3 regions of the Neobacillus sp. SM06 genome follow, and region 1 is predicted to be linked to each of the others. Evidence: predicted binding sites of a transcription regulator. Region 1 holds the regulator's gene; each other region holds the start of a gene.
The links. Region 1 encodes CtsR, which represses protease genes until heat stress. Its sites were predicted from a motif close to ATGGTCAATAAAGGTCAAACA; they were not measured.
Positions count from the first base shown of each region.

Region 1 (10,172 bases):
TTTTAAAGTTGATATTATTAAAAAGTTACTCCTCGGCAATGATTGTTCTTTGAAAACTAAACAAACAATTACGTCAACAAATAATCATGATGTTTTGCTTTTTGAAGCAGCATCAGCCAACGTTAATTTTAAATGAGCTATATCAAACGTTTCTGTTCTTCGGTCGACTAAAAGCCGCAACGTCCTGTTGCGAACGTCGACACTAGAGCATCCTGTTCTTCGGAGAGTTTGATCCTGGCTCAGGACGAACGCTGGCGGCGTGCCTAATACATGCAAGTCGAGCGAATCATTAGGAGCTTGCTCCTGATGATTAGCGGCGGACGGGTGAGTAACACGTGGGCAACCTGCCTGTAAGACTGGGATAACACCGGGAAACCGGTGCTAATACCGGGTAATTCTTTCCTTCGCATGAAGGAAAGCTGAAAGACGGCTTTGGCTGTCACTTACAGATGGACCCGCGGCGCATTAGCTAGTTGGTGAGGTAACGGCTCACCAAGGCAACGATGCGTAGCCGACCTGAGAGGGTGATCGGCCACACTGGGACTGAGACACGGCCCAGACTCCTACGGGAGGCAGCAGTAGGGAATCTTCCGCAATGGACGAAAGTCTGACGGAGCAACGCCGCGTGAGTGATGAAGGCCTTCGGGTCGTAAAACTCTGTTGTTAGGGAAGAACAAGTATCGGAGTAACTGCCGGTACCTTGACGGTACCTAACCAGAAAGCCACGGCTAACTACGTGCCAGCAGCCGCGGTAATACGTAGGTGGCAAGCGTTGTCCGGAATTATTGGGCGTAAAGCGCGCGCAGGCGGTTCTTTAAGTCTGATGTGAAAGCCCACGGCTCAACCGTGGAGGGTCATTGGAAACTGGGGGACTTGAGTGCAGAAGAGGAAAGCGGAATTCCACGTGTAGCGGTGAAATGCGTAGAGATGTGGAGGAACACCAGTGGCGAAGGCGGCTTTCTGGTCTGTAACTGACGCTGAGGCGCGAAAGCGTGGGGAGCAAACAGGATTAGATACCCTGGTAGTCCACGCCGTAAACGATGAGTGCTAAGTGTTAGAGGGTTTCCGCCCTTTAGTGCTGCAGCTAACGCATTAAGCACTCCGCCTGGGGAGTACGGCCGCAAGGCTGAAACTCAAAGGAATTGACGGGGGCCCGCACAAGCGGTGGAGCATGTGGTTTAATTCGAAGCAACGCGAAGAACCTTACCAGGTCTTGACATCCTCTGACACTCCTAGAGATAGGACTTTCCCCTTCGGGGGACAGAGTGACAGGTGGTGCATGGTTGTCGTCAGCTCGTGTCGTGAGATGTTGGGTTAAGTCCCGCAACGAGCGCAACCCTTGATCTTAGTTGCCAGCATTCAGTTGGGCACTCTAAGGTGACTGCCGGTGACAAACCGGAGGAAGGTGGGGATGAGGTCAAATCATCATGCCCCTTATGACCTGGGCTACACACGTGCTACAATGGATGGTACAAAGGGCAGCAAGACCGCGAGGTTTAGCCAATCCCATAAAACCATTCTCAGTTCGGATTGCAGGCTGCAACTCGCCTGCATGAAGCCGGAATCGCTAGTAATCGCGGATCAGCATGCCGCGGTGAATACGTTCCCGGGCCTTGTACACACCGCCCGTCACACCACGAGAGTTTGTAACACCCGAAGTCGGTGGGGTAACCGTAAGGAGCCAGCCGCCTAAGGTGGGACAGATGATTGGGGTGAAGTCGTAACAAGGTAGCCGTATCGGAAGGTGCGGCTGGATCACCTCCTTTCTAAGGAAAATGTCCTTTCGGACATCAATGAGTTGGATGATTATTGACGTATATTGTTCGTTTAGTTTTGAGAGAACAATTCTCTCTTATTTATATTCGTTCTTTGAAAACTAGATAATCGTATAGAAGAAGTACCAAGCAAGAACCGAGTGATCGCCATTTTAGATTTTCAACCTTTTTCAAGGCGAAATAGAAGCATAGCTGATATGAGCCGCAGGTTAAGTTAGAAAGGGCGCACGGTGGATGCCTTGGCACTAGGAGCCGATGAAGGACGGGACTAACACCGATATGCTTCGGGGAGCTGTAAGTAAGCTTTGATCCGGAGATTTCCGAATGGGGGAACCCACTGTTCGTAATGGAACAGTATCTTTACCTGAATCCATAGGGTAATGAAGGCAGACCCGGGGAACTGAAACATCTAAGTACCCGGAGGAAGAGAAAGCAAACGCGATTCCCCAAGTAGCGGCGAGCGAAACGGGAACAGCCCAAACCGAAAGGCTTGCCTTTCGGGGTTGTAGGACACTCAATATGGAGTTACAAAGGAACGGGGTAAATGAAGCGATCTGGAAAGGTCTGCCGTAGAAGGTAAAAGCCCTGTAGTTGAAACTTCGTTCCCTCCTGAGTGGATCCTGAGTACGGCCGGACACGTGAAATCCGGTCGGAAGCTGGGACGGACCATCTCCCAAGGCTAAATACTCCCTAGTGACCGATAGTGAACCAGTACCGTGAGGGAAAGGTGAAAAGCACCCCGGAAGGGGAGTGAAACAGTTCCTGAAACCGTGTGCCTACAAGTAGTCAAAGCGCGTTTTTGCGTAATGGCGTGCCTTTTGTAGAATGAACCGGCGAGTTACGATTACATGCAAGGTTAAGTCGAAGAGACGGAGCCGCAGCGAAAGCGAGTCTTAATCAGGGCGTAAGAGTATGTGGTCGTAGACCCGAAACCAGGTGATCTACCCATGTCCAGGGTGAAGGTAGGGTAACACCTACTGGAGGCCCGAACCGACGCACGTTGAAAAGTGCGCGGATGAGGTGTGGGTAGCGGAGAAATTCCAATCGAACTTGGAGATAGCTGGTTCTCTCCGAAATAGCTTTAGGGCTAGCCTCACGTGCAAGAGTCTTGGAGGTAGAGCACTGTTTGGACTAGGGGCCCTCATCGGGTTACCGAATTCAGACAAACTCCGAATGCCAAAGACTTATCCGTGGGAGTCAGACTGCGAGTGATAAGATCCGTAGTCAAAAGGGAAACAGCCCAGACCACCAGCTAAGGTCCCAAAGTATACGTTAAGTGGAAAAGGATGTGGAGTTGCTTAGACAACCAGGATGTTGGCTTAGAAGCAGCCACCATTTAAAGAGTGCGTAATAGCTCACTGGTCGAGTGACTCTGCGCCGAAAATGTACCGGGGCTAAACGTATCACCGAAGCTGTGGGTGGACACCGATGGTGTCCGCGGTAGGAGAGCGTTCTAAGGGCGTTGAAGCTGGACCGGAAGGACCGGTGGAGCGCTTAGAAGTGAGAATGCCGGTATGAGTAGCGAAAGATGAGTGAGAATCTCATCCACCGAATGCCTAAGGTTTCCTGAGGAAGGCTCGTCCGCTCAGGGTTAGTCGGGACCTAAGCCGAGGCCGAAAGGCGTAGGCGATGGACAACAGGTTGATATTCCTGTACCACCTCTTTATCGTTTGAGCGAGTGGGGGGACGCAGGAGGATAGGGTAAGCGCACTGCTGGATATGTGCGTGTAAGCAGTTAGGCTGTCAGTGAGGCAAATCCCGCTGACATTAGGCTGAGCTGTGATGCCGAGGGAAATCGAGTACCGAAGTTCCTGATTCCACACTGCCAAGAAAAGCCTCTAGCGAGATAAAAGGTGCCCGTACCGCAAACCGACACAGGTAGGCGAGGAGAGAATCCTAAGGTGAGCGAGAGAACTCTCGTTAAGGAACTCGGCAAAATGACCCCGTAACTTCGGGAGAAGGGGTGCTCTTTGGGGTTCACGCCCCGAAGAGCCGCAGTGAATAGGCCCAGGCGACTGTTTAGCAAAAACACAGGTCTCTGCGAAGCCGCAAGGCGAAGTATAGGGGCTGACGCCTGCCCGGTGCTGGAAGGTTAAGAGGAGGGGTTAGCTCACAAAGCGAAGCTCTGAATTGAAGCCCCAGTAAACGGCGGCCGTAACTATAACGGTCCTAAGGTAGCGAAATTCCTTGTCGGGTAAGTTCCGACCCGCACGAAAGGCGTAACGATCTGGGCACTGTCTCAACGAGAGACTCGGTGAAATTATAGTACCTGTGAAGATGCAGGTTACCCGCGACAGGACGGAAAGACCCCGTGGAGCTTTACTGTAGCCTGATATTGAATTTCGGTACAGCTTGTACAGGATAGGTAGGAGCCGTAGAAACCGGAGCGCCAGCTTCGGTGGAGGCGTCGGTGGGATACTACCCTGGCTGTATTGAAATTCTAACCCGCACCCACAAATTCTGGGTGGGAGACAGTGTCAGGTGGGCAGTTTGACTGGGGCGGTCGCCTCCTAAAGAGTAACGGAGGCGCCCAAAGGTTCCCTCAGAATGGTTGGAAATCATTCGTAGAGTGTAAAGGCACAAGGGAGCTTGACTGCGAGACCTACAAGTCGAGCAGGGACGAAAGTCGGGCTTAGTGATCCGGTGGTTCCGCATGGAAGGGCCATCGCTCAACGGATAAAAGCTACCCCGGGGATAACAGGCTTATCTCCCCCAAGAGTCCACATCGACGGGGAGGTTTGGCACCTCGATGTCGGCTCATCGCATCCTGGGGCTGTAGTCGGTCCCAAGGGTTGGGCTGTTCGCCCATTAAAGCGGTACGCGAGCTGGGTTCAGAACGTCGTGAGACAGTTCGGTCCCTATCCGTCGTGGGCGCAGGAAATTTGAGAGGAGCTGTCCTTAGTACGAGAGGACCGGGATGGACGCACCGCTGGTGTACCAGTTGTCTTGCCAAAGGCATCGCTGGGTAGCTATGTGCGGACGGGATAAGTGCTGAAAGCATCTAAGCATGAAGCCCCCCTCAAGATGAGATTTCCCATAGCGTCAAGCTAGTAAGATCCCTGAAAGACGATCAGGTTGATAGGTCAGAGGTGGAAGCGCGGTGACGTGTGGAGCTGACTGATACTAATCGATCGAGGACTTAACCAATGTAGTTGAATGCGCGAACTCGTTCTTCTTTTACTTCTTCTTGATTACCTAGTTTTGAGGGAATGAACCTCAACAAAATAGCTTGGCGGCAATGGCGAGAAGGTCACACCCGTTCCCATACCGAACACGGAAGTTAAGCTTCTCAGCGCCGATGGTAGTTGGAACGCAAGTTCCTGTGAGAGTAGGACGTTGCCAGGCAAAGAAAAAGACAATCCTTAAAGGATTGTCTTTTTTGTAATATCAGAATTTATATCTTAACTTATCTCTTGACTATTAAAAGGTAAAAAATGGTTTATAGAGACGTTTATCGCCATAAAGATACCAATAAAAATGAAGGAGTCCAATTCTCATATTTATCAAGATAAATGGTCACTAGAGGCTTCCCTAATGCCCAATTCTCCTGTTTTTTGGGTCAAAGCGGTCATAACTAGCTTCCTTAATGCCCGATTCCCCTGTTTTTTGGGTCAAAACGGTCATAACTAGCTTCCTTAATGCCCAATTCTCCTGTTTTTTGGGTCAAAACGGTCACTACTAGCTTCCCTAATGCCCAATTCTCCTGTTTTTTGGGTCAAAACGGTCATAACTAGCTTCCCTAATGGCCAATTCCCCTATTTTTCAGGGTGAAATGGTACTACTGGTTCCCCCGCACGCCCCCCGGAAAGCGAGTGCCTGGAGCGGAAATCAACAGACCTCGTTTATCCGCCAAACTAAAAAGGACCGGGCGGTTTTTGCCCGGTTTTTCTTGTTTGTCCATCTGTCCAACTCTTGCTCAAATCCTCACCAATCATAAGATCCATTTTTTTAGCAAGGAACAGGTTTTGCACTTCAAATAGTTGGAGAAAATATCTTAGTATTAGACCGTTGCACCGGCATTGGTTTTTCATGTATAATTAATGTCAAATATAGTCAAAGTCAGGTAGTGTCAAAAGTTCTATGAAAACTACCTAGCGATTTAATATTTCTTCCATTTACTGGGCGGGTATGCCCCCGCAACCGCTCTTGACAAACACGCCAATGGTTTGCGTTTACTTTACCAAGGGCGACGGGGACAAAAAGAAGGCATGCTAAATAGCCCTTGGTTTTTCCATTTTAAACCATTGGCTAGTTCGGTTTGTCAAGAGTTCGCTTCGCCGGATGCTAGTTTTATTCAAGGGCTCTGCTAAACAAAAAGTTAGGTAGACCGCTGCTGGATAATCCAGCGTTGAGCTAATTCCATTAACTTTGTCCATCGCGCGGGCATTGTAGGAAGCCCTGATAGTTCTGGATTCACTACCGGGACTTTGCCCTCTAAACTTGCATGTGGACGAAGGAAATTAAAGTACGCCACAAACAACGTGACAAAAGAAACTGAACCATGTTCCGACCCAAAGCCATGAGTGGAACGATAGTTGCCCTTAAAAGTGCGGTTAAGTCTCTCGATAATTTGCTTAAGAGGTCTGTATTCCGTCGAAACAGGATCGTCGTTTGTCAGCCCAATCACTTGCTTCACATCAAAGGAAATGCCGTGCTGTGCGAAGAAATGTTGGGCTAGCAGATAGATCGGATTTCCGTCTACCACAAAGGTTAAATCTTTTGGAATCTCTTTCATCTTCAATAAGACATCATCCATTGCACGAATAGCGGAAACCGTATCTCGATTCGGTGAGACCGGATAAGAAAGGATGATTTTCTTCACCGCATCGAAAAAGAAAAATAAGTAATGCCAGTGACCATTCACTCGAATATAGGTTTCATCGCCACAAAATTGATCGGAAAGCTCGTAAGGGTAATGATCAATATATGGCTTAAGCAAAAGAGCGACGCTGTTTTCGTAGTTCAAAATCGTTTGATGTGAAATGGATACACCATGGACATCCTGCATAATGGCAGCTGTTTTACGAGCTGAAAGGCCATAGTTGACATGGTAAGTTAGAATCAACCCCAATGTATGTGGAGATGCGTAAATCTTTGACAAATCCACTACTGGAAGTTCAGGTGATTCCTTGGAAAGAGGCTTAAAATCAAGGTGAAACCGGCGAAAAATGTATCGTAATTTAAATGCCTGCGGATCCTTTTTAAACCGTTTCTTTTCTTTGGAAGACATGCCGTTTAGTTTCTTTTGGTAATAGGGACAATCGTTATTTTTGCACTTGAACACGTCAAAATCTTGTCGCTCCTTAACTTTTTCAAGGGTTTTTGAACAATGAGGGCACTTAAGAATAGCCTCTTTCAAATAACGACTCTTATTGTTAAAAAGGCAGGAACATACCTTACATTGATACTGTCCTTTGCCTCCATTATTGGCATAAAGATAATCCGATGGAGCACCACACGCTGGACAGTTCATTGACTTAGGTACAATTGCTTTTGTATTTGAACGTCTTTGAACCGGTTTTAAGGGTTTACCGTTTTTCTCAAGATAATCGGTGAGGAGTTTTTGATAATCAAGTTTTTCAAAGGTTTCGATGATAGGAAGTTCATCGACTTGAAGTTTTCGATAAGGTTTATTAACAGGCGTTTCTTCAGGTTTTTCAAACATACCCTTTCCAACGAGAAGTGTAAGTAATGTTCGAATTACCTGATCTTGATGCTTGATAAATTCCATTAAATAAGTTAATAATTGAGGGTACAAACTTGTCACTTCCAATCTGGGATGTTGTGTGTGGGGTAACCTCAATTATCCTTAGATTTTAGGGGGTGGCAAGTTTTTTGCATTTTAAAGCCCACTAAATCAAGGATTTATTAACTTTTTAATATATAACTTTTGACAATACGCAAAGTCAGATAGGGGGTGCGTAGATGAGAAACATCTCCGATATCATTGAAAATTATTTAAAACATGTCTTAGAAATGAGTGAAGAGGATTTAGTCGAAATTAAGAGAAGTGAGATTGCGGATAAATTTCAGTGTGTACCATCTCAAATAAACTATGTCATTAATACTCGATTTACTATTGAACGGGGATATATCGTCGAAAGCAAACGCGGCGGCGGAGGCTATATTCGAATCATGAAAGTTCAATCTCATGATGCTGCCCAACTAATTGACCATTTATTGTCACTTTTTGATAACAGGATTAGCCAGGCAAGTGCCGAAGATGTTATTTATCGGCTTGTGCAAGAGGAAATTATTACAACAAGAGAAGCGAAAATTATGCTTAGTGTTATCGACAGATCTGTTCTTTACATCGAATTGCCATATCGGGATGAACTGAGGGCACGGATGCTTAAAGCGATGTTGACAACATTAAAATTTAAATAAACAGCAGCAGCAGGTAGGCAGAAAAGACAGCTGAGAAAATCTGTTTATAATATGATCCGAATTTACAGTAATCACAAACTTGGATTGTTTGCAGGGTTAGCCGAGGTTAAATGCCAGCCCCATTATAATCAATGTTATTGAGGGAAACATCAATGGCAGAAAGCAGGAAATCTGCTATATTGTAACGAACTTAATCAATGCAAATGATAATGTTAAAGAAAACTCGGCGATTGACAAGACTTTTGAACAAAATTTGAAGTACAGTTGAATTGCGCATACAAAATATATCGTTACTAATTCTGATTTAATGCCAAGCGAGCTGGAGGGGGAAAAATGATCTGTCAGGAGTGCAATCAAAACCCGGCAACGCTTCATTTTACGAAAATCGTAAATGGAGAAAAAACGGAAGTTCACCTTTGTGAGAAATGTGCCCAAGAAAAAGGTGAAATGTTTATGCTGCACGGAGGTTCAGGTTTTTCATTTAACAATTTACTAGCAGGCATTTTGAATATGGAGCCCGCCTTCCAACACCCCAATCAAAATGCTTTTCACCAAGAGGAAGTACTGCAATGTGAAAAGTGTTCCATGACCTATCCGCAATTTGTTAATGCAGGCCGCTTCGGGTGTTCCCATTGCTACGAGACTTTTAAAGAACAGCTCAAGCCTGTATTAAGAAGGCTTCATGGCGGGAATTGGGCACATCACGGGAAAATTCCAAAGCGGGCAGGTGGGGGGATTCACTTGCGCAAAAAAATTGAAGAGCTTAAAGGTTTGTTGAAGGAAAAAATCACCAACGAAGAATTTGAAAAAGCAGCTGAAATTAGAGACGAAATTCGTTCCCTTGAGAAAGAAGCGGCAGGGGGGGAAGAATAAATGTCACTCGAACGATTTATCAGTCAAGCAATTAGTTCATGGATGAGTGAAGAAGGGCCTGATTCAGATATTGTTTTAAGTTCGCGCATTCGTTTGGCTCGGAATTTTGAAGAATTTAAATTTCCAACCATTTTTTCTCATGAAGAAGCAAAAGCTGTCATTGAAAAAATGGAAGAGATTCATAAAGAAGCAGGTTTTAAGAAATATGGATCAATGGAATTACTGAAAATAGATGAAATGCAGCCACTGCAAAAAAGGGTGTTGGTTGAAAAACACCTCATTAGCCCTCAATTGGCAGAAGATTCACCATATGGAGCCTGCCTGGTAACAGAAAATGAAGAAGTAAGTATAATGATCAACGAGGAAGACCACCTTCGAATCCAATGTTTATTTCCGGGTCTGCAGCTTTCTGAAGCTTTACAGACAGCCAATGATATGGATGACTGGCTTGAAGGGCGCCTACATTATGCGTTTGATGAAGAGCGTGGATATTTGACCAGTTGTCCGACAAATGTAGGAACTGGGCTAAGGGCATCCGTTATGATGCACTTGCCAGGGTTAATTTTAACCCAGCAGCTGAATCGGATCATACCGGCGATTAATCAGCTAGGATTAGTGGTAAGAGGAATATATGGTGAAGGCAGTGAAGCGTTAGGGAATATATTCCAAATATCAAACCAAATAACATTGGGAAAATCGGAACAGGATATTGTTGAAGATTTACAAAGTGTTGTTAGCCAATTGATTTCTCAAGAAAGGTCTGCGCGTGACGCATTACGAAAAACTTCGGACATACAATTAGAAGACAGGGTGTATCGATCTTATGGGATTTTGACGAACAGCCGCATCATTGAAACGAAAGAAGCAGCAAGGTGTTTATCAGACGTTCGACTTGGGATTGATATGGGATACATCAAGAATGTTTCCAAAACTATTTTAAATGAATTAATGATCTTAACTCAACCGGGTTTTCTTCAGCTGTATGCCGGCGGGCCGTTAAGACCGCATGAACGGGATATTCGAAGAGCCGCCCTTATTCGGGAAAGGTTAATGATGGAACAAGATAAAAAGTAAGGAGGAAATCAATATGATGTTCGGCCGTTTTACTGAAAGAGCCCAAAAGGTGTTGGCGTTGGC
Region 1 covers NZ_JBNWEO010000017.1:137,746-147,917, forward strand. The annotation lists rRNA gene ACQYAD_RS13980 (16S ribosomal RNA) at 217-1,766, shown strand; rRNA gene ACQYAD_RS13985 (23S ribosomal RNA) at 1,983-4,922, shown strand; rRNA gene rrf (5S ribosomal RNA) at 5,004-5,120, shown strand; gene ACQYAD_RS13995 (IS6 family transposase) at 6,094-7,533, opposite strand; gene ACQYAD_RS14000 (CtsR family transcriptional regulator) at 7,701-8,162, shown strand; gene ACQYAD_RS14005 (UvrB/UvrC motif-containing protein) at 8,496-9,035, shown strand; gene ACQYAD_RS14010 (protein arginine kinase) at 9,036-10,109, shown strand; gene clpC (ATP-dependent protease ATP-binding subunit ClpC) at 10,123-10,172, shown strand, end outside.

Region 2 (10,172 bases), on a different contig from region 1:
AAGGGCATCGACTTGCTGGATCGTGCTGGTCAACACGGTCGTTTCCCCTAAATCCGATTGATCCGAAACATAACCGATCACGTAATAGCCTTTTTCTTTCACCTTTTCAATTACAGGAACATTATAGCCATCCCCCGCTGGGTAAATCACATCGACGCCGCTTTGCATCATTTTTTCGGCAAGTTGAACAGCTTTCTTGCTGTCATCCCAGCTGCCGACATACTGAATGTCAACCGCTGTCTGTTTCTCTTCAGCAAGTGCCCCTTGGTAAAAGCCTTCTACTTCCGGCTGCCATTCGTAGGCTGCAATAATTCCTACTTTATGGTTTTTTGACATATGGGAAGCAACCATTCCCCCGAAAAAACCCATCGCATAGCCTTTAAAATTCAAACTCGTTGTGTTGGCGTTTTTTGCATCTCCATTAAAGCTGACAAATTGGATATGCGGGTATTTTTTCGAAATTTTATTAAAATATTCCGCGTATTCAGAGCCATGTCCAAAGATTAAATTGACGTCTTTTTGGTCAAACTCTTTTACTGCCCGTTCAACAACGGCCTCGGAATTCATGCCTTCTTTATAAAAAATATCCACTTTGTAATCGGACTGGATTTTTAACATTCCTTTGAAGCCTTTTGTTCCCCATACCTGGTCATTGACTGTCTCGGGAACGAGCAGACCCACATTTCGCAATTTTCCCGTTGACTTCGGCTGACTGCATGCACCAAGTACCAGCAGGATTAATAGAACGACTCCGAACCTTTTGATCATTCCATAAATCTCCTTCTTGAAAGGATGCTGTTACTCACCCTTGGAATCGCTTTTCTTGAAAATTAAATTGAATCACTATTATTCTAACCTTGGAAAGGTAAATTGAAAAGAAAATTATTGCATGGTACAGCAATCCCGCATGAACGAGAAGGAAGAACCCCCACGGATTAAGGTATCCCTTTATCGCCTTGAACGATTAAAATGTTCCTGTTGTTTTGTCAACGAATCTGGGATGGACGTGTTTTTCGGAAGCGAAACACGCTGAATCTGATCGCCCTCTCTGGCAATAAACCGATCGTCTTCTCTATACTGAATAGTTAAAAACTCCGCACAATTTTTCCATCGATTTGCTTCGCCGCTTTCAAGTAAATAATGTCCCGGTTTTCCTTCCTCAATAATTTCCATCATTGGGCCAATAAGGTCATCGGCATAAAGCGCATCGCCCTTCCATTCTCTGTCATCCAATTCCTGCACATCTTCGTGCTTCCCTTCGAAACATTTTTGAAAGCAGCAAACGGACGGCTGCCAACGTCCATATACAGCCGGTAAGTACAGGAACTGGCATATATCCGCTTGAGCAGAGAATTTTTCCAAAAAATCCTTAAGCAAACCGATGGAATCGTTTCGTTCATCAACGGTAAGGCATTGAATTGGAAGAACAAACACAACCGTGTCATTCAGCTGATTGCGACTCTTGAAAAATTCAGCCAATTGAGTTGCAACCAGCTGCTTTTGGAATGTCGCATCCCGGCGACCGATATACAAATCATATAAGTCCAAGATAAAAATTTGTTTTTCTGAAACCTGTTTGGTATCATTCAGCCAATCCTCAATTTTTGTTTCACTAAAATTGGCATTTCTCCCGATTTGAAGTTTTTTTTCCTCCACCAGTTTGTCATCCTGATCATCAAAATGGATGCCTAGTACTTCATATCCCATTTCAAGCATTTTTTCACAAAAATAAAATCCAATAAATTCAAAGGCACCTATGATAACAGCCTTGTCCATCCGAATCTCCTCCCTTAGTACTAATGAATCCTATGCAAAATCTAGCGAGATTATTTCTTCAGTAAGGGAGGGTGGATGGTTAGAGGACTTTTTCATGGCTTTTATAAAACTTTACGATAATTGAGCCAAGCCGCAGCTTTTTTTCAGGCAGTATAAAACTGGTTTGCACAACATGGTTGTCAATTTGCTTTTTTAACAACTGCTGATTTAATTTTGCTTGGTTGTAACTTCTGCCGCCAGTCATGACTTGAATGAGCTTGATCGGGATTTCATCTCCAACGTTCAACTGGCTTGAAAAAATTTCTTTTTCTAAATGGCGATAATCTTGTTTATATGCAGCTTCGATCTCTTTTGTCAGTTTTTTATAAAAAAATTTATGCTCCTTTTCTTGTTCCAACTGATGCTTTAATGACAAAATAGGGTTGAGTAATACGGTTGAGCGGATCGAACCCTTCAATTTCTCGAATAATTTGACAGCAACAAGTGCGCCCATTCCCTCGGCAAGGATATGAATTTTATTATTCATGATCTCGCTTCTTAAAACATAATGATACAGCCTAACAGCAAGCTCTGCTGCTTCATCGCTGCCCCAGTTACGTCCATAAAGATTTGAGGAAAAAATCGTATACCCTGCCTCTTTCAATTGATTGATCATCGCCAGTCTGCCTTCATTCTGCAACCAGAAGCTTTTGCTTTCATCTACAAAATGCCGTTCATCCCCAATAAGTAAGATGCCAAAACCTGTAGGCTTTTCAGGAGAATGGATTATATTCCACTCTGCATCCAGCTGAAAATTCCGGTTTTCCATCGAAATATCTCCTTTTACATATTTTCCTCACCCTATTGTATGTTTGTTCACATAATCTGAAAGGAAATTAGCCCAAACTTGCCATATATTTTTGTAAAGTCGCGGAATCAACCAATTGAACATTTATCTTTTTTTTCGCTTATGTTAAGATTAATAAATGAAACTGGCAGTTGTATGGATGCAAGGAATCCGAAAAAGATCTATAATCGAGTTGAGGTGAGAATGATGCGTTATTTTTGGACTTTATTCTGGGCTTTTCTTCTTACACAGATGTTAACCTATGTTGTCAGCTCAATGCTTGGGATTGCCTACAAATTTGAAACCGGTCTCTTGTTAGCCATTGTGTTTACCGTTTTTGTAGCGATTATTACAGCCGTTATTCCGAACGAACCAAAAGAGAGCCATTAAAATAATTTTGTGAAGAGGTCATTCTGCAATTTAGCAGGATGACCTTTTACCATTTGTTGTGTGCCGCTTTCTGAAAGCATTGATATCGCGCGGTTTATCGATCGTCTTTTACACTGCTTTGAGTGTCAATTCCCCGTTTTCAACATCGATCAGGATACGGGAATGTTCCCGGACATTGCCAGCGATGATTTCGCGAGCCAATTTGGTTTCCAAATTCCGCTGAATAAATCGTTTCAGTGGACGGGCTCCATAAACGGGATCAAATCCGTTGGCCGCGATAAACTCTTTTGCAGCATCCGTCAGGTTTAGCGCGATTTGCTGATCGTTTAGTCGTTCCTGTAAATCGCCGATTAGTTTTACGACAATCTCTTTAATTTCCGAAATCGATAACGGCTTAAATAGAATCGTTTCGTCAATGCGGTTGAGGAATTCAGGGCGGAAATGGGCTCTTAATTGTTGGAAAACGCGGTTGGACGTTTCCTCACTGATTTCTTTTTCCGCTCGTTCTAACAAGAGTTGCGAGCCGATATTCGACGTCATAATGATCACCGTGTTTTTAAAATCAACCATACGCCCTTGAGAATCGGTAATCCTTCCATCATCTAGCACTTGCAATAAAATATTAAATACTTCAGGATGGGCTTTTTCAACCTCATCAAGCAACACAACTGAATAAGGCCGTCTTCGAATAGCCTCTGTTAATTGACCGCCTTCTTCATAACCAACGTACCCTGGAGGGGCGCCGACTAACCTTGAAACTGTATGTTTTTCCATATACTCGGACATGTCAATTCTTGTCATTTGCTCTTCGCTATCAAATAACGATTCTGCGAGTGCCTTGGCGAGCTCTGTTTTTCCAACCCCTGTCGGTCCTAAAAATAAAAATGAACCGATCGGCCGGTTTGGATCTTTAATCCCAGCCCTTGCTCGCAAGACAGCATCCGTTACAAGCCTTACTGCCTCATCTTGGCCGATCACCCGTTTGTGCAAAAGGCTTTCAAGCCGGAGCAATTTTTCCCTTTCACCTTCCATTAATCTTGAAAGCGGGATGCCTGTCCATCTTGAGACAATAGTGGAGATTTCCTCTTCTGTCACTTCTTCCCGAAGCAGCCGCTCTTCATTTCGCGCTGCTGTCATTGCTTCCAAGTCTTTTAACTCTCTTTCAGCTTGCGGAATTTTTCCATGCCGCAGTTCTGCAGCCCTGTTCAAGTCATATTCATCTTCCGCTTTTTGCAATTCCCTGCGGAGCTTCTCAAGCTGCTCCCTTTTTTCCTGCAATTTTTGGATACTTTCTTTTTCTTGGAGCCAGCGGCCTTTCATTTCATCCGCTTGTTCTTTAAGATTGGCAAGTTCTTTTGTCAGCACCTCTAAACGCCGTTTGCTAACATCATCTTGTTCCTTTCTTAATGCCGCTTCCTCAATTTCCAACTGCATCACTTTCCGGGTGACTTCGTCAAGCTCTGTTGGCATTGAATCAATCTCCGTTCGGATCAATGCACATGCTTCATCAACAAGATCAATTGCTTTATCTGGCAGAAACCGATCCGTAATATAGCGATCCGATAAAGTTGCGGCTGCCACTAGCGCACGGTCATGAATTCTGACACCATGATGAACTTCAAATCGTTCTTTTAAACCGCGTAAAATTGAAATGGTGTCTTCCACATTTGGTTCTTGTACAAGTACCTGCTGGAATCTTCGTTCAAGCGCTGGATCTTTTTCAATATATTTACGATGTTCATCAAGCGTTGTTGCCCCAATGCAATGCAATTCCCCGCGGGCAAGCATCGGTTTTAACATATTGCCGGCATCCATCGCACCATCGGTCTTGCCGGCACCGACAATGGTATGAAGTTCATCTATGAATAATAGGATTCTTCCTTCGCTCTTTTTCACTTCATTTAAAACGGCCTTTAACCGTTCTTCAAATTCTCCACGGAATTTGGCGCCAGCAATCAATGCGCTCATGTCAAGTGAGAAAATCGTTTTGTCTTTTAGTCCTTCCGGAACATCTTTTCTAACGATGCGCTGGGCAAGCCCTTCAACAATCGCGGTTTTTCCAACACCCGGTTCCCCGATTAAAACCGGATTATTTTTTGTCTTTCTCGATAAAATGCGAATGACATTGCGAATTTCCGCATCTCGGCCAATGACCGGATCGACTTTTCCTTCTCTTACTTCAGCAACTAGGTCCCTGCCGTATTTTTTTAAGGCTTCATAGGTTGCTTCAGGATTTTGTGACGTCACGCGCTGATTCCCCCTTATTTCCTTAATTGCTTGTAAAACTTCCGCAGCAGAACCACCAAAATGCCGAAAGGCTTTTTTCAGTACGGAATCATCCACATCAAGCGCTCCAAGCAATACATGCTCAACGGACAAATACTCATCGGAAAACTGCTTTGCTTTTTCGTCTGCCTGAACAAAAATCCGCTGCAGCCTTGAACTGATATAAACTTTCCCCTGCTCAACACCCGTACCGCTTACTTGCGGTTTTTTCTTGATTTCGTTCTGCAAAAATTCAAGAACCTTTTCACTAGAGATGCCTGCTCTTACAAAAATAGCACGAAGTAGACTTTCCTCTTGGCTCATTAAGGAAACAAACAAATGTGGTTCATCGACTTCTTGATGATTTGATTTGATCGCTAACGATTGTGAATCGAGCAGCCCCTTTTGCAGACGTTCTGTCATTTGATTCAAATCCATCAAACGATCACTCCTTTTTGACCTTTTTTGACCTATTAACCCCATTATAGACCATGCATGTATGAAAGAAAAGCCATCGAGTTCGATGACTTTTCAACGTTTATCGCGCCTTATGGTTTTCTGCTGTACGTCCAAACGCGGTTATGATTGGATGTTTCCGGAAACGAATCTCCGTCGTTCAACTTGATTTTTTGCGGATGATTGACATTGCTGCCTGTTTCCCCAATTTCAATATAAACACCATTATTTGGCGCCTTTTGGCCTGGTTTGAATTGACGGTTTTGACCCAACTTCCATACCTCCTTACAAATTGAAGACAGTCGTTCATTTATAGCAACTGCGCCGCTAGCTCGTTCTTGGTTCGCGTACTGGCAGTTGACTTTATTATTTCCAGTTGGGCTTTTTTCTATTTTCAGCTTTCGACAAATATTTCCCCGGTAATAGAAATGTAATTATGACAAATCTATGAATTCATTCCCGCTAATATTGCGAATAATCGCAAATAAACAATATAATGATGTTATTAATATTTCGTTAGTAGCCTGTAAAACGGTTTATTCTAAAAGAGCGATTCAGTTCGCCCCTTATAAAGGTGGTTACAATATGCAAACGGTCAAAGAGCTACCGGCATCCATAAGTGAACTTTTCGAATTGGTCCATCACATAAAAAAAATTGAAAAGGGAACTTTTCTGTTCCAAGAAGGAAGCTTTGCAAATGAGCTTTTTATTCTCAAAAGCGGCATGGTTCATTTGACTAAAGTGATTCCAGACGGTAGGGAATTGAGTTTAAGAATGTGCACAACCGGCGATATCATTGGCGAGATTGATTTATTTTGTCCATCGCAGCGATATTTATTAACAGGAAGGGTTACAGAGAGCGGAGAAGTAGCTGTAATCATGAAAGACACGCTTGAAGAAAAGCTCTCGCATAACTTACCGCTAGCCTTGGAATTTATGAAATGGATGAGCCTCCAATATCGAAAATCACAAACGAAATTTCGCGACTTAGTTCTTCACGGGAAAAAAGGTGCATTGTATTCCACTTTAATCCGAATCTCCAACAGCTATGGGATAAACACCGCTAACGGCATCTTAATTCAGCTGCCGTTAACAAACCAAGAATTGGCAAATTTCTGCGGCACGTCAAGAGAAGTGGTCAACCGGCTGTTAAGTGATTTGCGCAAAGCGAATGTAATCTCAGTTGATAAAGGAACGATCACTATACACGATCTTGATTATTTAAAAGTTGAAATTGACTGCGAAAACTGTCCGATTGAAATTTGCAGAATCGATTGATGATACAAAAACAGCCTGCTATGGGCTGTTTTTAGTTTACGATGATTTGAACAGCCATGACCGCAAAGAAAAGTGCTGCATTTGCAATTTCATAAATCCCAACCATTTTGGTTGAGAGCGGTTTGCCGTAAAAACCAACTGCCCTGAGCAAGCTTGGCAAAACAGCAATAGCTGCGATCCAATAGCCAAACGCCAGCCAAATCAACGGCAGGATCAAGTGATAGATCCAAGAAAGCCATTTAAACTGCGGGTTCTTTTTTTCACGTATCATTGTTTTGACATAAAAAGTGCTGCCAATGAAAAAAAGCACGGATGCGGAAAAAACAAAGATGGATTCACCAGTGACAATTCGGCTGCTTAAAAAACTGCTTGCCAGACTGGCAAAAGAAAAGGCAAAAATCGCACTTAAATCATTCATAAACGCACGGTCTTTGTTTTGGGAAGAATAAAAAGCATTGATCATAAAAAAAGGAATCATCAGCAAACCAAAATAAACGACTGCTGGATTTTCAGCGAGCGGAAACAGTAATAATAGTACAGCCGGAATCAAATAGCGCGTTGTCCAGCCAATATAGAAGGCCGTTTTCTTCTTTTTAAATAAAAGAAGCATCGGATAGGTAGCCAAGTATAATAACACCCATCCAAGAAAAAACGGAACATCCTGCCAAACAAATCCACCTGCGATCACACCAAGCCAGAATGGAACCGTCACCATTGCCCAGGCTCCGTGTTGTTTTGGCATAAATAATTTCATCCTCCACCCTCCTTTCACTCACCCCTACTATAAGTCAGGAATCAGGAAAATTAAGTGAAAGATGTCACATGAATCGAAGCCATTTTGGCGATTTTATTAACTTTTTCAATGCAAAAAAGAAGGCTTCCGCCTTCTTTTTCCGATTCTATATCAACAAACATATTTTCCCCTACTTCTAGTATAACGGAAGCAGCAGGAAATTGCATTAAAATTGTAACAAAATTGTCATTTTTTCGACTGAGAAGGAATCCTCTTTACTTGCTCCTCAATGTATTGAACCGTCCAGGCTACCCCTTGCTGGTCATTGAGAAGAAAGGACGGAGCAGTGGAGATGGATTCAATCTGTTTTTGCAATGCTTGTTCCCACGCCAGCACGATTTTAATATTGCTGATGAAATGAAGTAATTCAAGATCTTTTTTTTCTTTTACCAGCAATAGTTTTGGATAATTTTCCTTTTTGTGACCTTCAATTAAAAGGATGTCAGGCTGAAAGAAACGGATTAGCTGAATTTCATCGGCTAAATTCCATGACGGCTGATCCGCTTGCAGAATCAACCTCCCGCCACCCTCAACAACTGCCGCTAAGGCGCCAGCAACTACATGCTGCACAGAATCCTTCGTTTCAACGACTTCAGGCCGGCCGCCATGACCATGATGCTTGATCACCGCCACCTGCCTGCCCAACTTGTTCAATTCCTTTATCAATGTGGAAACAACCGTCGTTTTTCCACTATTTTGGTAACCAACAACTTGGAAAATAAAAGGATTTACCAAGGCCACTCACTGCCGGTTTGATCCTCAAGCAGCAGGATTTCCACATCTGTTCCTACTTCATACCCTCTTGTGCCACCAGGAAGAATCATCAGCGAGTTGGCGCCTGCAAGGCTCATAATAATATTTGATTTATCCACACCACTCGGCGATACTTTTAACCTGCCTTCCTCGATCGTTACAGTGCTGCGGACAAAGCGGGTAAAAGGATTCGCTTTTGGAAAATCGGCGCCAAGAACAGCTTTTTCTTTGCGTAAATGCGGTTTTGGTGAAAACAGCATTGTCCGAATGATCGGACGGGCAAACAATTCAAACCCAACATAGCAGGCAGATGGATTGCCGGATAGACCGAACAAAACTTTGCCATTGTACTGTGCCACGGTTGTCACACTTCCAGGACGCATTCCCACTTTGTTGAACAACACTTTTGCCCCAAGCTTTTCATAAATGGCCGGCAAATAATCAAAATCACCTACAGAGACCCCCCCGGTGGTTATGAGCAGGTCAACTGTTTCAATCGCATCCTTAACTGCTTCAAAGCATGTATCGAACACATCAGGCAGTTTGCCGAAGTACTGTACTTCCCCTCCCGCCCTTTCAATTTGGGCGATAATCATATGGGAGTTGCTGTTGCGTATTTTTCCGGGAACGAGCGGTTCATCGACTTCAAGTAATTCTGTGCCGGTTGCGAATAAGCCAATGATCGGTTTTTTGGCAACTGGAACTATCGCATAGCCAAATGTTGCAAGCATTGCTTGAATACCAGGGTTAATCCTTGTCCCCTTTTTCACCAACACTTCGCCTTCTTTTGCATCCTCAGCACGAAAGGACACATTTTCACCTTTTTTTAAGTTGCGCTTAATTGTAATATAGGGTTTGCCGTTTTTTTCAGATGTTTGCACCACTTCGAGCATAGCGACGGCATCAGCACCTTCCGGCATCATTGCACCTGTCATAATTCGTACAGCTTGGTTTTCTTTTACTACTTTATCTGATACGGCACCTGCACCAATATGATCAATCACTTCTAATTCGACTGGGTTTGAAAGTGATGCAAGGCTTGTATCAACACTGCGGACGGCAAACCCGTCATAGGGAGCACGATCAAAATGCGGCACATCGTTTGTTGCTGTCAAATCTTCAGAAAGAAACCTTCCATAGCTTTCATCAATTGTTACGTATTCCGTTGCACCTTGTACTCGTGTCTCCATTATTTTTGCCACCGCTTCACTCACGGAAATAGGCTTTCTTCTCTCTAACATGGTTATCAGCTCCTAAAAGCATGTAAATGAATTCATTCAACCGATTTTCTCACTTTAAGGGTATACGAAACTTTTAAACATGGCAAATTTTCAAACCAATGTTCGAAAAATTGTGCGATAGTACAAAAAGAACCAAAAAAATCATCCTTAAAATGTGATGCATATCACCAAAATGATGATCGGGTTCCGTTATTCTTTTAATAGAAAAAAAAGGAGGAATGAAGGATGAGCTTTCCTTTTAGTGAAAACACCCTTGTGAAAGATATTGTCAATGAACTGCCAAAATCAAGTGATTTATTTAAAAAACACCGAATCGATTTCTGCTGCGGCGGAAATATTCCACTTGCAAATGCTGCCGAGGAAAGAGGACTTGATCCAAAAACAATTGTTGCCG
Region 2 covers NZ_JBNWEO010000013.1:449,643-459,814, forward strand. The annotation lists gene ACQYAD_RS07280 (BMP family ABC transporter substrate-binding protein) at 1-768, opposite strand, end outside; gene ACQYAD_RS07285 (hypothetical protein) at 949-1,776, opposite strand; gene ACQYAD_RS07290 (hydrolase) at 1,856-2,584, opposite strand; gene ACQYAD_RS07295 (YjzD family protein) at 2,807-2,992, shown strand; gene clpB (ATP-dependent chaperone ClpB) at 3,101-5,695, opposite strand; gene ACQYAD_RS07305 (YjzC family protein) at 5,806-5,985, opposite strand; gene ACQYAD_RS07310 (Crp/Fnr family transcriptional regulator) at 6,299-6,991, shown strand; gene ACQYAD_RS07315 (YwiC-like family protein) at 7,023-7,745, opposite strand; gene mobB (molybdopterin-guanine dinucleotide biosynthesis protein B) at 7,971-8,525, opposite strand; gene ACQYAD_RS07325 (molybdopterin molybdotransferase MoeA) at 8,513-9,778, opposite strand; gene ric (iron-sulfur cluster repair di-iron protein) at 10,004-10,172, shown strand, end outside.
Region 2: clpB (ATP-dependent chaperone ClpB) is a predicted target of CtsR. The motif match lies at 5,710-5,730, and genes of this name have one in related genera.

Region 3 (10,172 bases), on a different contig from region 1:
ATCTTAGTCAACAATGAAGAGATTCCAGCCGATGTTGTGCTTCGGTATAAAAAAGAACTGGCACACCCAGTTCAGTACGATCTTCCGCGACTATTTGAGTTAGGCTTGGAAGTTGTCCATGGTGATATTGCTATTTTGGAGCATGGAGCACTGAGACATGACCCAAAAAAGGTGGCCGAAATTTTATATAATTTACTAATTGCTGAAACCAAAAATCGGTTTGAAGCGTATTAATAGATGGCTGGCTGATTTTTTTCAAAAAATGCAGTAAGAGAAGCGGATGAATGGCAATAGTGCCAGCAAGTAGGGGGGTGAAAGGATGTCTTTCGCTTCGGAAACGAAAAAAGAATTAACGACGCTTGAGGTTAAATCCTGCTGCAGCCGCGCCGAGCTTTCCGCATTAATTCGCATGAATGGATCGCTATCCTTCTCGAATCGCAAGCTGGTAGTCGATATTCAAACGGAAAACGCGGCGATTGCCAGAAGAATTTATACCCTCATTAAAAAAAGCTATGATGTGCAAGTAGAACTGCTCGTACGCAAGAAAATGCGGCTAAAGAAAAACAATGTCTACATTGTCCGCCTCGCCCAGCAGGCAAGAGAAATTTTGGAGGATTTAAAAATCCTTGGCGAAGGATTTACCTTCATCCACGATATTTCAACAGATTTAATCAAAAAGAAATGTTGTAAGCGTTCTTATTTAAGGGGTGCTTTTCTTGCCGGCGGTTCCGTTAACAACCCGGAGACGTCATCGTACCATTTGGAAATTTTTTCACTTTATAAGGAGCATAATGACTCTTTATGTGAATTAATGAATATGTTTGGGCTGAACAGCAAGACGCTTGAACGAAAAAAAGGCTATATCACGTATTTGAAAGAAGCCGAAAAAATTACGGAATTTTTAAACGTGATTGGTGCCCATCATGCACTGCTCCGCTTTGAAGACGTCCGAATTGTCAGGGATATGCGCAACTCGGTGAACCGCCTTGTCAATTGCGAGACGGCCAACTTAAATAAGACGATTGGCGCGTCGCTCAGACAGGTTGAAAATATTCGGTTTATCGAGCAGACAGTCGGGCTGCAGGTGCTGCCCGAAAAATTGCGGGAAATTGCCGAACTCCGAGTAACGTATCAGGATGTAACATTGAAGGAGTTAGGGGAAATGGTTTCCGGGGGTGCGATCAGCAAGTCGGGAATCAATCACCGTTTGCGAAAAATCGATGAAATTGCGGAGAAAATCAGAGCCGGTGAAACGGTTCCGAAAAAATAGATAGAAAAAATTGAGGAGGTTTTGGAAAAAATGGTCGTAAAACAAGTGGAAGTAAGATTAAAAACCGGACTTCAAGCCCGTCCGGCTGCCCTGTTTGTTCAGGAAGCAAACCGTTTTTCAGCTGAACTATTTCTTGAAAAGGATGGAAAAAAGGTAAATGCGAAAAGCATTATGGGGTTAATGAGCCTTGCGGTTGGTTCCGGGTCAATGGTTAGCATTATTGCCAATGGTGATGACGAACAGGCTGCCATCGCAGCTTTAAGCGATTATATTCAAAAAGAAAATTAAAAAAAGAGTTTGACAAAGATTTGTCAAACTCTTTTTCTTAGTCAAAACTTATTTCTTTTCTTTTGACTGTTCATTCCGGGTAATAATGTGGTCGATCAAGCCGTATTCAAGAGCACGTTCAGCGGTCATGAAATTGTCGCGATCCGTATCTTTTTGGATGACTTCAAGCGGCTGGCCTGTGCGTTCTGCTAAAATCGTATTTAATTTTTCACGAAGGAAAAGAATCCGTTTTGCCGCAATTTCGATTTCAGTCGCCTGGCCTTGTGCGCCGCCAAGTGGTTGGTGGATCATCACTTCCGCGTTTGGAAGGGCATAGCGCTTGCCTTTTTCACCAGCTGCAAGAAGGAAGGCCCCCATGGATGCAGCCATACCGATGCAAACGGTTGAAACTTGCGGTTTAATATACTGCATCGTGTCGTAGATCGCCATCCCGGCAGTAATGCTGCCGCCTGGGCTATTAATATATAGGGTGATATCCTTTTCCGGGTTTTCCGCCTCTAGAAACAATAATTGTGCTACAATCGAGTTGGAAACATTATCATCAATTGCGCTGCCGAGCATAATGATGCGGTCTTTTAACAAACGGGAATAAATATCGTAGGCTCTTTCACCCCGGTTGGTTTGTTCGATTACGGTAGGGATCAAATTCATTGCCTGTTCCTCCTTTAATATGTAACTTGTTTTGAAAATCGTTCGTACTGTAATCATACACTAATGGTCAATAAAGGTCAAACAAATCAGCTCTTGTTTCGCTCGACAAACTTTGAAGAATTTCGTAAGCTTAAAGCGCTTGACCAAAAAGGAAGACTGCCACAAATTTTTAATTAGTAAAAAGACCTCAAATTCATCATATCCAAGTTTACAGGTTTTAAACATTTCCCCCCTTGCAAAACGGACAAACATCGCATATAATATAAAAGTCGCTTGCATTATTTGCCCTCGTGGTGCAACGGATAGCACGCAAGATTCCGGTTCTTGAAATTCGGGTTCGAGTCCTGACGAGGGCGTACGAAAAACAAATAAGTTCCTATGTTTGTAAGAGTTTTGTACAGGCATAGGAACTTTTTTTCTTTGTATTCTTTTGCATTTTTGATAGCTATCATTTTATCTGTGAACAAAATGCAAAAATTGTTAAAATGATGAAGATCTTTTATTGCAATACTATTGATTAAAAATGGTACAATCAAAGTCAATTCACAAAAAGTCTTGAAATAAATAGATAAAAGGGAAGGACAATGGATGAAATTGTTGCAAATATCGAAAGTAAATCCTCACTTAATTGAAGATTTTACATGTTTCTTTTCTTCTTATAAGCAGTTCGGGCAGAGGTTAAAAGAAGATCATGAAAAAATAGATTATTTCTTAAAAGACATGGTTTATAAAGTAGCAGATCTCTAATTCAAAAAAAATGAAATACATATCTTAGAAATTAATCCATGCTGAATTACCCCCAACCAATACCCCTTTCTTTTCCCCCCTACACCAAATCATCATCGTCATGTAAAATAGAGAAAGGGGGTGCGAAGATGGATTTAAAGACTGGTTTATGGCAGCAGCAGACATTGAAATTGGCGATGACACAAGAATTGACGCAGGCGATTGCGCTGCTGCAATACTCAACACAGGAACTGACCGAGTTTTTGGAAGCGAAGGCGTTGGAAAATCCCCTTTTCACAATCGAAAGACGCCAGCGGGCAAAACGAGTAAAAACCGATAAACAACAAACCGATTGGGTGGAGCAAATTGCGGATACCCCTTTTTCCCTTGAAGACGATTTGATTGACCAATTAGACGTCAAAAAGTATTCGATTGAGCAATTGGCTCTCATTCGGATGGTGATTAGAGACTTAGATGAAAACGGTTACTTTAGAGGGAGAGTACAGGAACTTGCGGAAAAATTGCATGTCCCTCAGGCGATGGTCGAAAGAAGCATTGCCATCATTCAAACGCTTGAACCAGCCGGAATTGGAGCAACTTGTCTACAAGAATGCCTGCTGCTGCAGGTAAAACGGAAGGAACCGGAAAATGAACTGGCGATCACGATTCTTGAGAATTATTTTTTTCCGTTCGCTGAAAAGAAGTGGAAAATGATTGCGAAAGAATTGCAGGTTACATTAAAGGAGATCCAGGCGGTCTCGGACTTTATCCAGAAACTTAATCCGAAACCGTGCGCGGGATATACGGCTGCTTCACCACCATACCTGATTCCGGATGCAGTGATTGAATGGGATGGTAGCGATTTTTCCGTCCGTTTGTGGGAGGCAGCATTGCCGAAAATCGAGTTCAATACCCAATATTATCAAAAGTTTTCGGCTCAAGGTGATCGGCACGTGCAGCAATTTTTGCAGGAAAAGTATCAAGACTATCAATGGATTGCCAAGAGCATTGAACAACGAAAAGAAACGGTGAAGAAAGTCGTTTTAAAAATCGTTGAAAAACAGCTGGATTTTTTTCGAAAAGGCCCGGAATTTTTGCAGCCAATGACAATGAAGGAAATGGCGAACGAGCTGGCCGTTCATGAATCGACAATCAGCCGTGCTGTAAGGGAAAAATATGTGCAGACCCCAAATGGAACTTTCCCGTTAAAATTCTTTTTTACAAGTACGGTTCAGACTGTTTCAGATGAAAGCACTTCATCTTCTCAGGTGAAAAATTTGATTGCGCGCCTTGTAGATCGCGAAGATAAGCAAAAGCCCTATTCAGATCAAGAGCTGGTTGATTTACTAAAAGATCGCGACGGGATTCTGCTATCGCGGAGGACGGTTGCTAAATACCGCGATCAGTTAGGAATTCCATCTTCCGCCAAACGGAAACGGTATTAACGATCGAAAGGAATGTGGGCGATGCACCATATTATTTTGTACACCCGTGACGGCTGCCATTTATGTAAAAAAGCAAAACAAGACTTAATGGAATTGAAAAACGAACTTTCTTTTTCATTTGAAGAAAAAAATATCGCGCAAAGTGATGAGCTCACAGAGCAATATGGTTTGATGATTCCCGTTGTTGTAATTGACGGGGATGTGGTCACATATGGATTTGTTAACAAGTTTGACATAAGTAAACGTTTGCAGTGAAAAACCCAAAGGATAATAGTTGAAATCGCATAGTACTCCTGCTAGAATGAAAAATGTGCCAGGGGTAATTTTTTTTGATTGTAGTGGGACATAATACGTCTACGCGGGATGTGAACCGACCAACTACATGTAATTAAAGGGGCATGAATTCATGCGGGAATTTATTGATATTCAACGAAAATTATTACCCGATCTTTTACAAGTTATTCAGAAACGCTACTCCATTCTAAGGTACATAGGTTTGATGCAACCTGTTGGCCGACGAAGCCTTGCTGCAAGCCTTGGTTTTACAGAAAGAACACTTCGGAGTGAGGTAGAATTCCTTAAGGATCAAAACTTACTTACAGCAGGCAGTGCCGGAATGCGGTTAACGCTTGAAGGAAAGAACTTGCTGGAAGATCTTGAAGGCATTATGCGGGAAATTAAGGGTATAGACGTAATGGAAATGGAACTAAAGCATCGGCTCGGGATCCATAGGGTAATGATTGTGCCGGGCGATGTAGATGAGTCTCCAATGGTTAAAAATGAGCTTGGGAAGGCTTGTGCATCCTGCATGAAAGTGCTGCTAAACGGAGAAAATATCATCGCTGTGACTGGCGGCTCCACGATGGCTGCCGTTGCTGAAATGCTTACCCCTGAACTTGGCGAAAAGAAATTGCTTTTTGTCCCGGCACGCGGCGGAATCGGCGAAGACGTCCAGAATCAGGCAAACACGATTTGCTCCAATATGGCGGCACATACCAACTCCAGGCATCGGGTTCTCTATGTCCCTGATCAGGTCAGCCCGGACATTTATGAATCATTGATCAGAGAGCCAGCCATTCATGAAGTACTCGGTCTGATCCAGTCGGCAAGCATGGTTTTGCACGGGATTGGAGATGCTATGACAATGGCCAGACGCCGAAAAACGAGCCCTGAAGATTTGGAAAAAATCAAAAAGGAAAAAGCAACCGGGGAAGCGTTTGGTTATTACTTCAACGAAGCGGGCGAAATTGTCCATAAAGTCGCAACCATTGGCCTGCAGCTCGATGATCTCGAACGCATTCCAAATGTGATTGCGGTCGCAGGCGGGAAGTCGAAGGCAAAAGCGATCCGCGCCTATCTGAAGCAAGCTCCTTCATCCACGATTTTAATCACCGATGAAGGTGCGGCAAACCAGTTATTAAAAGGGTAACCCCTTTTTAAATAAATTTTAATTCTGCATCACAAAAAAGGAGGAAATTTCTCATGACAGTTAAAGTAGGTATTAATGGATTTGGACGTATCGGACGCAATGTGTTCCGTGCAGCTCTTAAAAATTCAAATGTTGAAATCGTTGCAATCAATGATTTAACAGATGCAAAGATGCTTGCACATCTTTTAAAATATGATTCCGTTCATGGGACTCTTGCAGAAGATGTTACCGTTGATGGTGAATATTTGGTTGTTGGCGGCCAAAAAGTAAAAGTTATCGCAGAGCGCGATCCTGCACAACTTGGCTGGGGAGACCTTGGCGTAGAAGTAGTCGTTGAATCTACCGGCCGCTTTACAAAACGCGAAGATGCTGCAAAGCACTTGGAAGCTGGCGCGAAGAAAGTCATTATCTCTGCACCTGCAAACAACGAAGACATTACCATTGTTATGGGTGTTAACGAAGACAAATACGATGCTGCAAACCATCATGTGATTTCGAATGCATCTTGTACAACAAACTGCTTGGCACCATTTGCAAAAGTGTTAAACGACCAGTTCGGCATCAAACGCGGTATGATGACAACTGTTCACTCTTATACAAATGACCAGCAAATCCTTGACCTGCCACACAAAGACTACCGTCGCGCCCGTGCTGCTGCTGAGAACATGATTCCTACTTCTACTGGTGCTGCAAAAGCTGTTGCATTGGTTCTTCCTGAATTAAAAGGAAAATTAAACGGTATGGCAATGCGCGTTCCAACACCAAACGTGTCAATCGTTGACTTAGTTGCTGAATTGGACAAAGACGTTACAGTTGAAGAAGTAAACACTGCGCTAAAAGAAGCTGCAGAAGGCCCGTTAAAAGGGATCTTAAATTACAGCGACCTTCCATTGGTTTCTCGTGACTACAATGGCTGCACAGCATCTTCTACAATCGATGCATTATCAACAATGGTGATCGAAGGAAACATGGTAAAAGTATTGTCTTGGTATGATAACGAGGTTGGTTACTCAAACCGTGTTGTTGACCTTGTTGACTATATCGCTTCAAAAGGACTTTAATTTTTCAAAGAATGGGCTTGGAATTCATATCCAAGAACATCTATAATGATAATCGTGATTAGAATGCTTTTAAAAGGGGAGCGGGGAGGATTCCCCTCTCCCCTTTCCATTTTCCCCTAAATTGAGGAGGTCCTTTTTCAGATGAATAAGAAAACCTTAAAAGATGTTGAAGTAAGTGGAAAACGTGTATTTTGCCGTGTTGATTTCAATGTACCGATGCAGGATGGGAAAATCACTGACGAAACAAGAATTCGCGCCGCTTTGCCAACGATTCAATACTTGACAGAGCAAGGAGCAAAAGTGATTTTGGCAAGCCACCTTGGCCGTCCAAAAGGAAAAGTGGTCGAAGAAATGCGCTTAACCCCTGTAGCTGCCCGCCTTGGAGAACTGCTTGGCAAAGAAGTAAAAAAAGCGGATGAAGCGTACGGCAACTCCGTCAAGGCACTGATTGACACAATGGCAAACGGGGATGTACTTCTTTTGGAAAACGTTCGCTTCTACCCTGGTGAAGAAAAGAATGATCCGGAATTGGCAAAAGCATTTGCAGAGCTTGCCGATGTCTATGTGAATGATGCCTTTGGTGCTGCCCACCGCGCTCACGCTTCAACAGAAGGAATTGCCCACCATCTGCCAGCTGTAGCAGGATTTTTAATGGAAAAAGAATTGGATGTATTGGGGAAAGCTCTCTCGAATCCTGATCGTCCGTTTACAGCCATCATTGGCGGTGCAAAGGTGAAAGACAAAATCGGCGTGATTGAGAACCTTCTTGATAAAGTGGATAATTTAATTATTGGCGGCGGATTGGCCTATACATTCGTTAAAGCACAAGGCCATGAAGTAGGCAAGTCGCTTCTTGAAGCGGATAAAATCGATCTGGCCCATTCATTTATGGAAAAGGCAAAGGCAAAAGGCGTGAATTTTTACATGCCTGTCGATGTCATCGTTGCTGATGATTTTTCAGAAGATGCGAATAAAAAAGTTGTATCCATCGAAGAAATTCCTGCCGATTGGGAAGCTCTTGATATTGGACCAAAAACGCAAGAAATTTACCGTGATGTCATCCAAAAATCGAAATTGGTGATTTGGAATGGACCAATGGGCGTATTTGAATTAGATGCTTTTGCAAAAGGGACGAAAGCTGTTGCTCAGGCACTGGCTGATGCTGAAGGTACCTATTCAGTCATTGGCGGCGGGGATTCAGCTGCAGCTGTTGAAAAATTCCACTTAGCAGATAAGATGAGTCATATTTCGACTGGCGGCGGTGCATCGCTTGAATTCATGGAAGGAAAAGAACTTCCAGGCGTTGTCGCTTTAAACGATAAATAATTTTTACAGAAAGGATGTGCCAGAATGAGAAAACCGATTATTGCAGGTAACTGGAAAATGAACAAAACACTTGCGGAAGCAAAAAGCTTCGCGGAAGAAGTCAAAAATTCTGTTCCAAGCAAGACGGAAGTGGAATCGGTCATTTGTGCTCCAGCATTGTTCTTGCCTGCTCTTGTAGAAACGGTAAAAGGAACAGATGTAGCAATTGGCGCGCAAAATATGCACTTTGAAGAAAGCGGAGCCTTTACAGGAGAGATCAGCCCTGTTGCTTTAGCAGATCTTGGCGTTCAGTATGTGATTATTGGCCATTCCGAACGCCGCGAAATGTTCAATGAGACCGATGAATCCGTAAATAAAAAAGCGAAAGCTGCTTTTAAGCATCATTTAACACCGATTATTTGCTGCGGTGAAACACTTGAACAGCGCGAAAATGGTGAAACAAATGAGTTCGTCGCCGGCCAAATCAAAAACGCATTAGCTGGTTTAACCGATGAACAAGTAAAACAAACGGTCATTGCATACGAACCGATCTGGGCAATTGGCACTGGGAAATCATCAACAGCTGCTGATGCAAATGAAGTCTGTGCCCATATTCGCCAAGTTGTTGCAGAAGTTTGTTCACCGGATGTGGCAGAGGCGGTTCGCATTCAATATGGCGGCAGTGTAAAGCCGGGAAATATTAAAGAATACATGGCACAGCCGGATATTGATGGTGCTCTTGTTGGCGGCGCAAGCCTTGAGGCACAATCATTTTTACAATTAGTGGAGGCAGGTCGTTATGAGTAAATCTCCAGTTGCCTTGATCATCCTAGATGGTTTTGGCTGCAGAAATGAAACAAAAGGCAATGCAGTAGCTCAAGCGAAAAAACCGAATTTTGACCGGTATTGGAACGAGTTCCCGCATGCGCAAATGTTTGCCAGCGGTGAGGCAGTTGGCCTGCCGGACGGGCAAATGGGCAACTCCGAGGTGGGCCACACCAATATCGGAGCTGGAAGAATTGTTTACCAAAACTTAACGCGTGTCAGCATTGCGATTCGTGAAGGGGAATTCCAAAAAAATGAAACGTTCCTTGGAGCGATTGATCATGTGAAAACGCATGATACAGCACTGCATCTTTTTGGATTGCTGTCAGATGGCGGGGTACATAGCCATATTAGCCATATGTTTGCCTTGCTGAAGCTTGCAGCCGATCATGGTTTGAAGAAAGTGTATGTCCATGCTTTTCTTGACGGCCGCGATGTAGGTCCGCAAACGGCTGAAACATATATTCAGCAAACGCTGGACAAAATGAAAGAGTACGGTGTTGGCGAGTTTGCAACGATTTCTGGCCGCTATTATTCCATGGATCGCGACAAGCGCTGGGAGCGCGTTGAGAAGTCTTATCGCGCAATGGTATACGGCGAAGGCCCTGCTTACACCAATCCACATGATTTGATAAAAGATTCATATGAACACGGAATTTTTGACGAATTCGTAATTCCGTCTGTTATCACAAGAGATGATGGACAACCTGTTGCAACGATTCAAGATAATGATTCCGTTATTTTTTACAATTTCCGCCCGGATAGAGCGATTCAAATTTCCAATACATTTACGAATGACGACTTCCGCTCGTTTGACCGCGGACCAAAACATCCGAAAGATCTTTACTTTGTCTGCTTAACGCATTTCAGCGAAACGGTGAAAGGCTATGTTGCCTTTAAACCAACCAACTTGGACAATACACTTGGAGAAGTTTTATCGCAAAATGGTTTAAAGCAGTTGCGCATTGCCGAAACGGAAAAATATCCGCATGTTACATTTTTTATGAGCGGCGGTCGCGAAGATAAGTTTCCTGGTGAAGAACGGATTTTAATCAATTCGCCAAAGGTTGCCACTTATGATTTGAAACCGGAAATGAGTGCGTATGAAGTAACCGATGCACTTTTAAAAGCAATCAGCGAAGATCAATTCGATGCGATCATTTTGAACTTTG
Region 3 covers NZ_JBNWEO010000005.1:73,332-83,503, forward strand. The annotation lists gene ACQYAD_RS00535 (gluconeogenesis factor YvcK family protein) at 1-234, shown strand, start outside; gene whiA (DNA-binding protein WhiA) at 320-1,270, shown strand; gene ACQYAD_RS00545 (HPr family phosphocarrier protein) at 1,301-1,558, shown strand; gene clpP (ATP-dependent Clp endopeptidase proteolytic subunit ClpP) at 1,607-2,266, opposite strand; tRNA gene ACQYAD_RS00555 (tRNA-Arg) at 2,494-2,565, shown strand; gene rpoN (RNA polymerase factor sigma-54) at 3,085-4,380, shown strand; gene ACQYAD_RS00565 (glutaredoxin family protein) at 4,402-4,635, shown strand; gene ACQYAD_RS00570 (sugar-binding transcriptional regulator) at 4,787-5,809, shown strand; gene gap (type I glyceraldehyde-3-phosphate dehydrogenase) at 5,863-6,870, shown strand; gene ACQYAD_RS00580 (phosphoglycerate kinase) at 7,012-8,196, shown strand; gene tpiA (triose-phosphate isomerase) at 8,221-8,982, shown strand; gene gpmI (2,3-bisphosphoglycerate-independent phosphoglycerate mutase) at 8,975-10,172, shown strand, end outside.
Region 3: clpP (ATP-dependent Clp endopeptidase proteolytic subunit ClpP) is a predicted target of CtsR. The motif match lies at 2,273-2,293, and genes of this name have one in related genera.